DNA from 2 places in the Bacillus sp. S10(2024) genome. Region 2 is predicted to be linked to the other one. Evidence: riboswitches for the same ligand, from Rfam matches in the RefSeq annotation. Region 2 holds a riboswitch; the other holds the start of a gene.
What was found. A riboswitch is a leader RNA that binds a small molecule or an ion and turns the genes downstream of it on or off. The one in region 2 is predicted to bind preQ1.
Positions count from the first base shown of each region.

Region 1: it holds a riboswitch for preQ1, as region 2 does, so the genes downstream of both, AB1280_RS09915 (QueT transporter family protein) here and queC (7-cyano-7-deazaguanine synthase QueC) in region 2, are expected to answer to the same signal.

Region 1 covers NZ_JBFLUR010000002.1:1,930,978-1,936,834, reverse strand. Annotated here, with positions in the region: gene AB1280_RS09940 (FbpB family small basic protein) at 1-75, shown strand, start outside; gene AB1280_RS09935 (DUF6123 family protein) at 237-497, shown strand; gene AB1280_RS09930 (DMT family transporter) at 500-1,405, opposite strand; gene AB1280_RS09925 (reverse transcriptase-like protein) at 1,410-1,805, opposite strand; gene AB1280_RS09920 (aldose 1-epimerase family protein) at 1,821-2,693, opposite strand; PreQ1 riboswitch class I at 2,845-2,889, shown strand; gene AB1280_RS09915 (QueT transporter family protein) at 2,896-3,381, shown strand; gene AB1280_RS09910 (ribonuclease H family protein) at 3,640-4,299, shown strand; gene AB1280_RS09905 (zinc-finger domain-containing protein) at 4,313-4,489, shown strand; gene AB1280_RS09900 (DUF2564 family protein) at 4,589-4,837, opposite strand; gene cspD (cold-shock protein CspD) at 4,951-5,148, opposite strand; gene AB1280_RS09890 (cytoplasmic protein) at 5,595-5,857, shown strand, end outside.
Region 2 covers NZ_JBFLUR010000002.1:2,153,151-2,159,007, reverse strand. Annotated here, with positions in the region: gene AB1280_RS11145 (M3 family oligoendopeptidase) at 1-596, shown strand, start outside; gene AB1280_RS11140 (DinB family protein) at 739-1,272, shown strand; gene AB1280_RS11135 (DUF6254 family protein) at 1,535-1,651, shown strand; gene AB1280_RS11130 (ATP-binding protein) at 1,662-2,870, opposite strand; PreQ1 riboswitch class I at 3,105-3,148, shown strand; gene queC (7-cyano-7-deazaguanine synthase QueC) at 3,245-3,907, shown strand; gene queD (6-carboxytetrahydropterin synthase QueD) at 3,907-4,401, shown strand; gene queE (7-carboxy-7-deazaguanine synthase QueE) at 4,394-5,110, shown strand; gene queF (preQ(1) synthase) at 5,129-5,626, shown strand; gene AB1280_RS11105 (YkvS family protein) at 5,662-5,847, opposite strand.

The sequences.
Region 1 (5,857 bases), 220 kb from region 2:
GATAAAGAAAATATAAGAGAAATTGAAGAGAAAATTGAAAAAAGACATATATCATATAGAGCAGCGAGTAATTGAGTAAAGAATAGCTGGAAAATAAAGTGGAACTAAGAAGTTTCACTTTATTTTTTGAGGAAAAAGAGGGTTCTAAAGGAGTTGTCAAAGAAAATTCATTCTCATTGTGTCAGAAAACATGTATGATAGGAAAGGTAAACTTTTTGAATTTAGGTGGGGAAATGATGCAAACAGTTCAAGACTATCTTTCATTCTTACATACGAAAGGGTTTAAATTATCAGAGGAAGCGCAAGGATTTATTATGTTTGGGCAAGGTTATACAGGTTCATCTGATGGAATTGTGAATGCGGCAATTGAAGCGACCATTAAGCATCAATTACAGTTTGATGGTAGTTATTTTATCGCTTTGCTAGAACGATTGAAAGAAGAAGAAATTACCGATAAAAAAAGCGCGATGGCTTTTTTGCGGAAGTTACAATCATAACTTCACGCAACCCGCGCTTCTTTTTTTTGTTTGTTTGGTAGTTCTACAAAGATCATGCCTAAGAAAATACAAATACACCCAATGATAGCTGATAGCGATAATTGCTCATTTGCAACAAGAACACCTGTTATTGCTGCAAAAACGGGTTCCATTGCAAAAATAATTGCAACCCGGGTAGGAGATGTATATTTTTGTGCTGTTGTTTGAATGAAAAATGCAAGGGAAGTGGCAAATAGTGATGTTAGCAATAGTGCAAATAAAAATGAGCGATTTGTCCATAGTGACATCGAAAGTAATTTCTCCCAATCTTCAAACAGAAATGCACAAATAGAAGAGAAGAGTCCAACCGCTAATATTTGTGTTGTACTTAATAATAACGGAGATATCTTTTTTGAAAAGAATCCATTTACAAGGATGTGAGCAGCGAATGCTACAGCACAACCTAATATAAGAAAATCTCCCATATTGAATTGAAAAGCCTCTCCAGATGTTAATAAAAATAATCCAATTGTAGATGCTGTAATGCCGAGTACGATAAATAGATTTACTTTTTGTTTTAAAAAGATAAGCGATAAAATGGGTACCATGACAATGCTGAGCCCTGTTAAAAATCCAGCTTTAGAAGAAGTTGTATATAATAAACCAAACGTTTGTAGTAAATACCCAACAAATAAAAAGAATCCTATTATCATACCAGCACCACTACTAAAGCCTACGTTTTTAATGGGTGTTTTTTTCATAGAAATGAGCTGAATGATGAATAAAATCAGTCCGGCTAATAAAAAACGTACACCATTAAAAGTAAATGGCCCGACAAATGACATGGCATTTTGAACGACAACAAATGTAGCTCCCCAAATGAAAGCAACAAACAATAAAGCGAGGGGAGCAATCCACTCTTTTTTCAATACACTACCTCCGTTCATTTTTTTGTATAGCTTTTCGTGCTAATTCATCGGCTGCTTTATTTTGGCTGCTTGGAATCCACTTTATAAAAAAGAGATCAAATTGTTGGATTATTTTTAGTGCTTCATTTAAAAGAGGGGCATATAATGGATTTTTTACATATTGTTTTTCAATCGCTCGTTCTACAAGCTGTGAATCTGTTCGAAATGATACAATTTTATAATTATGTTCGGTGCAATATTTTAATGCAGTAAGTAATGCGTGATACTCTGCTTCGTGGTTGCTCATAGTTCCAAGTGGAACAGCGAGCTGTACAGGCGGCTGAACCCCTTTAATAAAAACCCCAGCGCCGGAAGGGCCAGGGTTTCCTTTTGATGCACCATCAATGTACACTTCAATCAAACTGAAACCCTCCAATTAACCGATTGTAATACTATAGCAACATGTAAATGTTTCATTCGCTTTTAACATTTGAATTCCTTTTTTCTCTTTAAAGTCTTTTGCAGGTTCTAATTCATCGGCGATGCCATACCAAGGTTCAATACATAAGAACGGTGCATCGTTTCCTGGTGTCCATACACCGACAAATGGGAATCCTTCAAATGAAACTTTGACAAATTTATTATGATTGTGAGAACGGATGGTAATTTCCTTTTTGCACATATTTTCAAATATAAGCGCATCGTTTTGAAATAAATCATATGTAAGCGGAAGCTCTGTTGCTTCTTCTGCTACTACGAGTTTTTGTTTGGAAAGAAACGGTCCTTCTAGTACACTTGCTTCTAATCGCTCTGGAATACCGAAAGATAAATAATAGTCTGTGAAAGATTCATTCGGTAATAATGGACAATTAAAACCAGGATGTCCTCCGATTGAAAAATACATTTCTTCCGAGTTGGGATTGAATACTTCATATGTTACGTATATAGATGTTTTATTTAATTCATAAGAAACAAGCAATTCAAATGCAAACGGATAGTTTTGTAAAGTTTCTTCATTACTTGATACTGCGTATGTAATTTTTGATTTACTTTGCTCTTTGATTGTAAATGTTAAATCACGGGCAAAGCCATGTTGTGTTAATGAATATGGTTTACTATCAACTAAATATGTATTGTCTACTAATCTTCCGACGATTGGGAATAAAATAGGAGCACGTCGCCCCCAATGCTTTGCGTTTCCTTGCCATATATATTCAGTGCGATCTTCTTGTAAGCGAACACTTTGCAGTTCTGCACCTTTTTCAGAGATCGACACAATCATTTTTTCGTTTTGAATCGTTGCTACCATGAACAAACCTCCTAAATCTTTCATGTTTTTATTATACGTCCTCTAAAAAGAAAAGGACAGCACATGACCATCTTTTTGTAACAAAGTAAGGATTTTGCTATATTGACTTGGATTTGAATAATAATTATAATGTAATTTTGTTTATTAAAATACTCGCGTGGTTCGTAACCATCCCACGTAAAAAAACTAAGGAGATCGTATAATGAAAGTTAAGACACTTGTTGGTAATGGTATTTTAGCGGCACTATATATTGCTGTTACTATGCTTATTCAACCTTTTGGTTTTACGAATATTCAATTCCGTATTTCAGAAATGTTTAATCATCTTATTGTGTTCAATAAAAAATATATTTACGGAATTGTGTTAGGCGTATTTTTAGCAAACCTCTTTTTCTCACCCATGATCGCATATGATCTTGTATTTGGAGTAGGGCAATCTATTATCGCCTTGCTTTGTACAATTGTTTCGATGCGTTTTATAAAAGGGGTATGGGCTCGTATGATCTTTAATACAGTGGTCTTTACCTTTACAATGTTTATCATTGCAATTGAACTCCATCTTGCTTTTGATTTACCATTTTTGTTTACATGGTTAACATGTGCGATTGGTGAGTTTGTTGTAATGGCAATCGGAGGACCTATTATGTATTTTATTAACAAACGAGTTCAGTTTGAGAAATTCGTGTAAGATTCAACAAAGAGTTGTTCACTGTAATGTGGCAACTCTTATTTATTTTTCTTGTGTTATCTTGCTGCTGGATATAAATCCATTTTAATTTTGCAACAGATAAGTCACGGCTAGATACACACTCATCCGCCTAAAAAGTTTTTTTACTTGTATTTATAGAGATAAATGAATTTCGAATAGAATACTGTCCGCATAGACAAAATAGGATAAAATAAGAGCGTAATATTTAGTAGGAACGTGCACGGAAGGGGGAGCATAATGAAATATAAAATTACTTGGTTATATCGAACAAAACATGGCCTAGAGACTAGCTTGGAAACAAATTTCCTTCGATTAGAAGAGGTAATACTGTTCGCGGCAGATTTTGAAAAAACAGGGAGAGCAAAGGAATTGTTATTTCAGGATGAAATGGGGGTAGAATGGACATTAAAAGAAGTTAAAAAACTAAGTAAACAAGTTGAGGAAGAGCCACAAGATCTTACGCTGTATTTTGACGGAGGATATAATATTGAGACAAAAGAAGCGGGCGCAGGGATAAGTGTTTATTATAAGAAACAGGGAAAATTGTATCGAATTCGCCGCAATGCGTACATAGAAGGAATTGATGATAATAATGAAGCGGAATATGCAGCGTTATTATACGGAATGAACATATTGGAAGAGCTAGGGGTTAAATATGAATCAGTTATACTTCGTGGTGATTCTCAAGTTGTTCTCCAACAACTAGCGGGTGAATGGCCATGCTACGAGGATAATTTAATTCATTACTTAGATCAAATTGAACAAAAAGCAAAACAGATGAAAATAAAATTAGTATGTGAACCTATTTCTAGAAAACAAAATAAAGAAGCTCATCAATTAGCAACGCAAGCACTGGAAAGAACGAGCATTGATAGTCATAAAGAAATAACGGAATAGGAGTGTAGAAGGAGTGAATCGTAAGCAACTGATTACTGAGGTAAACGAATTATTAGAGACATATTGCGATGACTGCTTTTTGCAGAAGCACTTTCGCAAGGAACATAGTAAATATTATGCTCACTCCTTTTGCATTCGGCAATGTACGATAGGAGAAAAGCTACAAGAGTATGGAAAACAATTGTCTTGAACAATTATCTCTTGTGCAGATTTTTATCCCATGAATGTGTATAGAAAATGAGAGGGACTTACACAGAAAAACACCCAGAGAAGCTTCTCTGGATGTTTTTTAATTTTTTGCTTCTTGTAACTGATGCGCGCATTTTTCTAATTTTTCTTCTTGATCCAATAAAAACGGTGCATCTAAATCGGTTGATACTTCTTTCATTGTTTCGAGCTGCTGACGAGCTGATTCAACGGCATTTGTAGCGTGTTGCAATGATTCAGGGTCCATTGTAATCGTCGCAGAACCAACCATCTTTTGCGCAGTTTCTACGCGGAATCTTACTTCTTCAAAATCATTTATAGGTGAACCCATTGTTTTCTCCTCCTTATTTTCTCATTTCACATAGTTTTTACTCTGCGGAAAAGAAATATGCAGAAGAATAACAAAGGAGGTTATCGGTAGATAACCTCCTGTCATGTATCAAATTAAAGTTTTACTACGTTAGCAGCTTGAGGTCCGCGATTTCCTTCAACGATCTCGAAAGAAACTTCTTGACCTTCTTCTAAAGATTTGTAACCTTCACCTTGAATTGCACTGAAGTGTACGAATACATCGTCAGCACCTTCAACTTCGATAAATCCGAAACCTTTTTCGCTATTAAACCATTTTACTTTACCTTGCATATTGCAATGCCCCCTAAATATAATTACTTTCTCATTTAGTGAATATTACCTAAAATAATAACAACTTCATAAAATTGAAATTATTATACTCTCGAATATTCTGCTGAATGATAATTTAAATATATATGTAATGGGAGATTTTAGTCAAGTAAGCGTTTTTATTTCTTGTATATTTGTGGATAAAAAGGATATTTTAGACATGGATATTTTTATCGCAGATTTCAAAGTGTAAAACAAGGAATTTTACATTCAAATATCGAATATAAAGAATAGGAAGAGATAGGCAAACTTCATGGCAAATTTAAAATGGAGGTTTCAATCCCATACAATTTATTTTGGAGTATATGAACGTATAATTATTTTATGAGATGTAAATATTACTTTTTCTATTCATTTTGCGCTTAAAGCTTTACAATTGTTTATATAAGATTGAAGGGGAGATTTCTATGTATCGAACCACAGTAAATGAAAAGGAAATTATTATAACATTAGCAGCAAAAATACGTAAAGAAATAACAGACAGAAATCCATTATATGAAGCTGTTCTTCAAATAGCTGAACCATTGCTTCAAACAAACCAACCGACATTTGCTGTAAATCATGAAATATTAGGATTGATTATTGGAGAAGTACAAAGAGGAGAAGTGACAGTTTTTGCAGTGGAACATATCATTCCAAAACAGAATATATTCGGTTCGAGCAATATTTT
Region 2 (5,857 bases):
GCCGCCACTATGAAGTTCCAGAGTATAACTGGCCGACATATGAGGCGTGTGAAATCCATTCTATGAGTATGGAGTTTTTTACATGGCCATGGATGAAATTATTCTTTGAAGAAGATGTAGAGAAGTATTATTTCTCACATTTAAGTTCGGCATTGCTGTTTTTACCATATGGTGTATCTGTTGATGAATTCCAACATTTTGTATATGAACATCCAGAAGCATCACCAACTGAGCGAAAAGAAGCGTGGCGTAATATTGAGAGAAAGTACTTACCACATCGTGATTATGAAGAAAATGATTATTTAGAGCGCGGTGGCTTTTGGCAACGTCAAGCACATATTTATAACTCACCATTTTATTACATTGACTATACGTTAGCACAAATTTGTGCATTCCAATTTTGGAAACGCTCTAGAGAGAATCGTCAAGAGGCATGGGAAGATTATGTTCATCTTTGCCGTCAAGGCGGTAGTAAATCATTCTTACAATTAGTTGAAACAGCCAATTTAACATCTCCATTTGCTGATGGGTGTGTGAAAGGTGTAATCGATGAGATTCATGGTTGGTTAAATGGAGTGGATGACACAAAATTGTAAAAAATATGCATTTAGTTTTATGAATTTTCAATCGACAATTATTGGGAAAAATGAGATAATAAAAGAAAATTTAGAATAATTAAACGGAGGGGTGTTTCTTGAATAGAAGCGCCTCTTTTTAGCCAAATAAGGGGGGAGAAATATGATGCAATCTTATGCAAATATGAATATGGAAACGTTGTTACGTGGAATGGCGTCTACGAGACAGAAACTTTTATCAGAAATTGAAATGTTAACTGATACAGAAATTAATATGAAACCACGCCGTGATAAATGGAGCATTATGCAAGTGTTACATCACCTGCATCTTGTTGAACAATCTGTTACATCTGCTATTGTATATGCGCTTCATAAAACTGAAAGAAAAGTTGTTCCGCCAAAAGACCTTCAAGCTACACTCGATCGAACAAGAAAGAGAGAAGCCCCTCAACAAATGCAACCAACAGAAACATTAATGAAAAAATCACAAATGATGCAATTGCTGCAAAGTTCAAGAGAAAAGCTGTTACATGTTCTTCATAGCATTGTAAATGAAAAAGAACTATTCGAAAAATCGCTCAAACATCCTGTATTTGATGAGCTTAATTTATATCAATGGGTGCAATTTTTAGACTTACATGAACAGCGTCATCTTACACAGTTAAAAGAAGCAAAGCATTCTATTTTACAAAGATAAAGTGAAACTTCCATCAGTGGTGTCCTGATGGAAAGCCCGCCCAATCGGGCATTTACGGGCAGTTATCCTCACCTATCTTCTTTGTTGCTCTCTAAATTTTGGTGAGGGTCATACTGCCAGTTAATGCGGGATAAAGTGAAACTTCCATCAGTTGATTTACTAGCTTATGGATTTTTTGTAGTTTTTGCACCGCTTAGTAAATGTATATTCCTACTTCATATGTTGGAACATATATAAGGACATCTGAAAAGGAGTTGAAATAATGGGAAATAAAAAACGAGAGCAAGAGAGGCAATGGAAAGCACGAAAAGAACATCAAGAGCCGCATGGGAAAGTGAAGACCTTTGCGGAACTTGTAGATGAAACAAAGAAAACGTGATGCACCTGCATCACGTTTTCTTTGTTAAGGGAAATATAAGAAGAAAAGTTGTCCCAATATTTTTCTCACTAGTGATGTCAATTTTGCCATTCATTGCTTTTATAATACTAAAGACAACCATCATTCCAAGGCCTGTTCCTTTTTCTTTTGTAGAGTAGAAAGGGGAACCGAGACGTTTTACTTGTTCGGTACTCATGCCGATTCCGGTATCTTGAATATGTAATTGGATATGTTTGTTAGCAGGTGTTACAGTAAATGTAAGGTCACCGCCGTTTGGCATTGCTTCAATACAGTTTTTTATAATGTTTAAAAGGCATTGATTGAGCTTTTGTTTTTCTCCCATTATATAAAATGTTTTACTTTGTTTTGTATAATGGATACGAACGTTAGAAAGGTTTGCTAATGGTGTCATGAGCGTAATTGCATGAAGTAATTCTTCTTCTAACTGTAATAGTTGTACTTTTTCAATACTTGGTTTTGCAAATGTTAAGTAGTCTGTTAATACATGATTTGCTTGGTCAATACCGCGCATAGCGATGTCTAAATATAACAGTTTTTCTTGTTCTGAATAGCTTTTTGATTGTAACAATTGAAGAAATCCTCTTGTTGATGTAAGTGGGTTTCGAATTTCATGTGAAATAGAAGCAGCCATTTCACCGATGAGATGAAATTTTTCGGCGTTCACAAGTTCTTTTGCAAGGCGGACTTGTGACTGTAAAACTTCCATTAAGTATAAAATTAAAATTGTTCCTACAATTGTGCATAACTCATATGTAACAAGATAAGGGGTATAGTCCTTCGAGTTTGGAACGATAGATAGAAAATAGGGAATCCAGCCAATGCCGTAAATAAGACTGTAGAAAAAAGCTAAATACATTTTTGTTTTGATTTTCCCTTTTATGTACATGTTATATGTTGTAATGAGAAAAGTGTACAAAATAAAAGATGCAATAAGAGAAGGTATGAATCCGTTGCCCCCAATAAAAAAACGATAAATGTTCATAACAATTAAAATGGCACCACCTGCGACTGGTCCTCCGGATAATGTACCGACAACGAGCACGATATGTCGGAAATCATATTGAAAACCGTAATCTGCTTTTGCAGAAAACGACATACAGACAATGGTAGTAATACTGCAAGAAAGAATAAATACAAACGAATTGAGCTTTGGAGAGTGATTTCCTTTTTCGCTCCAAAATAAATGATAAATCAACATTGTAACTAAAATAAATAATATATTTATGAAGAGGTACATAATAAAAAGCTTCAGCTTTAAAACCTCCTTGTATCGAGAAATAAAAGGTTTAGTATATAAAATCATCATACTATTAATATGGAAGAAAATGAAATATTATTTTTAGAAAAAACAGAAAAAATAGACGTTTTCCACTCGTATACTCGGTATGTTACAATGTAAGGTGCAAGTTAAAGAAGACAATCCATGCATAGCATGGGAGAGGTTCGCGAACTCCCTCTATAAAAAACTAAGCAGAGAACAATGTCCTTATTGATATTGTTTTGTTTTTTTTAGTATGACAGTTCAAGAACGCTCTTTCTTCTTGGAATCGAAAAAAGAGGAGAATGAGTGAAATGAAAAAGGAAAAAGCAGTTGTTGTTTTTAGTGGTGGTCAAGATAGTACAACGTGTTTATTTTGGGCGCTTGAACAGTTTGAAGAAGTAGAAACAGTGACGTTTAATTATAATCAACGTCATAAGCTGGAAATTGACTGTGCGGCGGAAATCGCAAAAGAATTAGGTGTGAAGCATACTGTACTTGATATGAGCTTGTTAAATCAGCTCGCTCCCAATGCATTAACGCGTACAGATATGGAAATTACACATGAAGATGGTGAGTTGCCATCGACATTTGTGGATGGACGTAACTTATTGTTTTTATCGTTTGCGGGTGTGTTAGCTAAACAAGTAGGGGCACGCCATATTGTAACAGGTGTGTGTGAAACAGACTTTAGCGGCTATCCAGATTGCCGTGATGTGTTTGTGAAATCGTTAAACGTTACATTAAATTTATCGATGGATTATCCATTCGTGATTCATACACCACTTATGTGGATTGATAAAGCGGAAACGTGGAAGTTAGCAGACGAACTGGGAGCATTTGAATTTGTCCGTGAAAAAACGTTAACGTGCTATAACGGAATTATTGGTGATGGCTGCGGTGAGTGTCCAGCGTGTCAGCTTCGTAAAGCAGGACTTGATAAATATGTACAAGAACGTGAAGGAGCGAAAGCATAATGACACAAGACTTCTTTGGATTTCGCATTGTTGAAAATTTGCAAAAAATAGATCAGGACATTGAGCGTAAGCAACTGAAGTATCATAATAAGCGTGTTATGGTTAGTAAAGAATTTACGTTTGATGCTGCACATCATTTGCACTGTTATGAAGGGAAATGTAAAAACCTTCATGGCCATACGTATAAAGTAATTTTTGGAATTAGTGGTTATGTCAATGAAATTGGCATCGCGATTGATTTTGGTGATATAAAAGAAATTTGGAAAAATGAAATTGAAATATATTTAGATCACCGTTACTTAAATGAAACACTTCCAGCTATGAATACAACTGCTGAAAATATGGTTGTATGGATTTTTGAGAAGATGGAAGAGGCACTCACAAAAGGTGATCGACAAAATGAATATAAAGGGGCGCGTGTTGAGTTTGTGCGCTTATTTGAAACACCAACAAGCTATGCAGAAGTAAGACGGGAGTGGATGATGGGTGAGTAACATTCCTGTTTTAGAGATTTTTGGACCGACAATTCAAGGAGAGGGAATGGTTGTTGGACAAAAAACAATGTTTGTTCGTACAGCAGGTTGTGATTATAGCTGTGCATGGTGTGATTCTGCATTTACATGGGACGGTTCTGCAAAAGAGCAAATTCGTCAAATGTCGCCGAAAGAAATTTTTTCTGAACTTGTCCAAATTGGCGGTGAAAATTTCTCGCATGTAACGATTTCAGGTGGGAATCCTGCATTGCTGAAGCATTTAGGAGAATTGATCTCTTTATTAAAAAAGAACGGCATTCGTACGGCAATTGAAACGCAAGGAAGTAAATGGCAAGATTGGTTGCTTCATATAGATGAGGTAACAATTTCGCCGAAGCCGCCGAGTTCAAAGATGTCAACGAATTTTGTTATGTTAGATTCAATTGTTGAGCGGTTGGACGGAAAAGAGTTTAGCTTAAAAGTGGTTGTATTTGATGATCAAGATTTTGTATATGCAAAAGAGGTGCATGAACGTTATCCGCACGTTCCATTTTTCTTGCAAGTTGGAAATGATGATATAAAGACGACTGATGACGCTTCATTAATTCAGCGTCTTCTTATGAAATATGAGTGGCTGATTGATAAAGCAGTGCAATGTAAGGAAATGAATAATGCGAAAGTATTACCGCAGCTCCACGCTTTAGTGTGGGGCAATAAACGCGGTGTATAAGTGAAGGGAGATTTTAAGATGACTGGAAGAAAAGATGAAGATTTAAAAGATGTAACATTACTAGGAAATCAAAATACAAAATATTTATTTGAATATAGCCCTGAAATTTTAGAGACGTTTGATAATAATCACCCAAATCGCGATTATTTTGTGAAATTTAATTGTCCAGAGTTTACAAGTTTATGTCCAAAAACAGGACAACCAGATTTTGCGACAATTTATATTAGCTATATTCCAGAACAAAAAATGGTAGAGAGTAAATCTTTAAAGTTATATTTATTTAGTTTCCGCAACCATGGAGATTTCCATGAAGATTGTATGAATGTCATTATGAATGACTTAATTAAATTGATGGATCCACGCTACATTGAAGTATGGGGCAAATTTACGCCACGCGGTGGTATTTCTATTGATCCATATTGTAACTATGGACGCCCTGGAACAAAATATGAAAAAATGGCTGAATATCGTTTAATGAATCATGATTTATATCCAGAAACAGTAGATAATCGTTAAGAAAAGAGGGGGCTTGCCCTCTCTTTTCTAGTATTCTATGTATGTTGTGTAATAACTGTATAGTTCTTATGGTTGACAACAGTAAGAGGTTCCATATCTAGGTCTCTAAAGTTATCCATAATTGTTATATCGACGATAACGGAGTTTTTATTTACTTTTTGAACGCGCCCTTGTAAACCGTTTTTAAATTCAATGACATCCCCAGCTTCTGCAATTTTCATAAGCAACTCT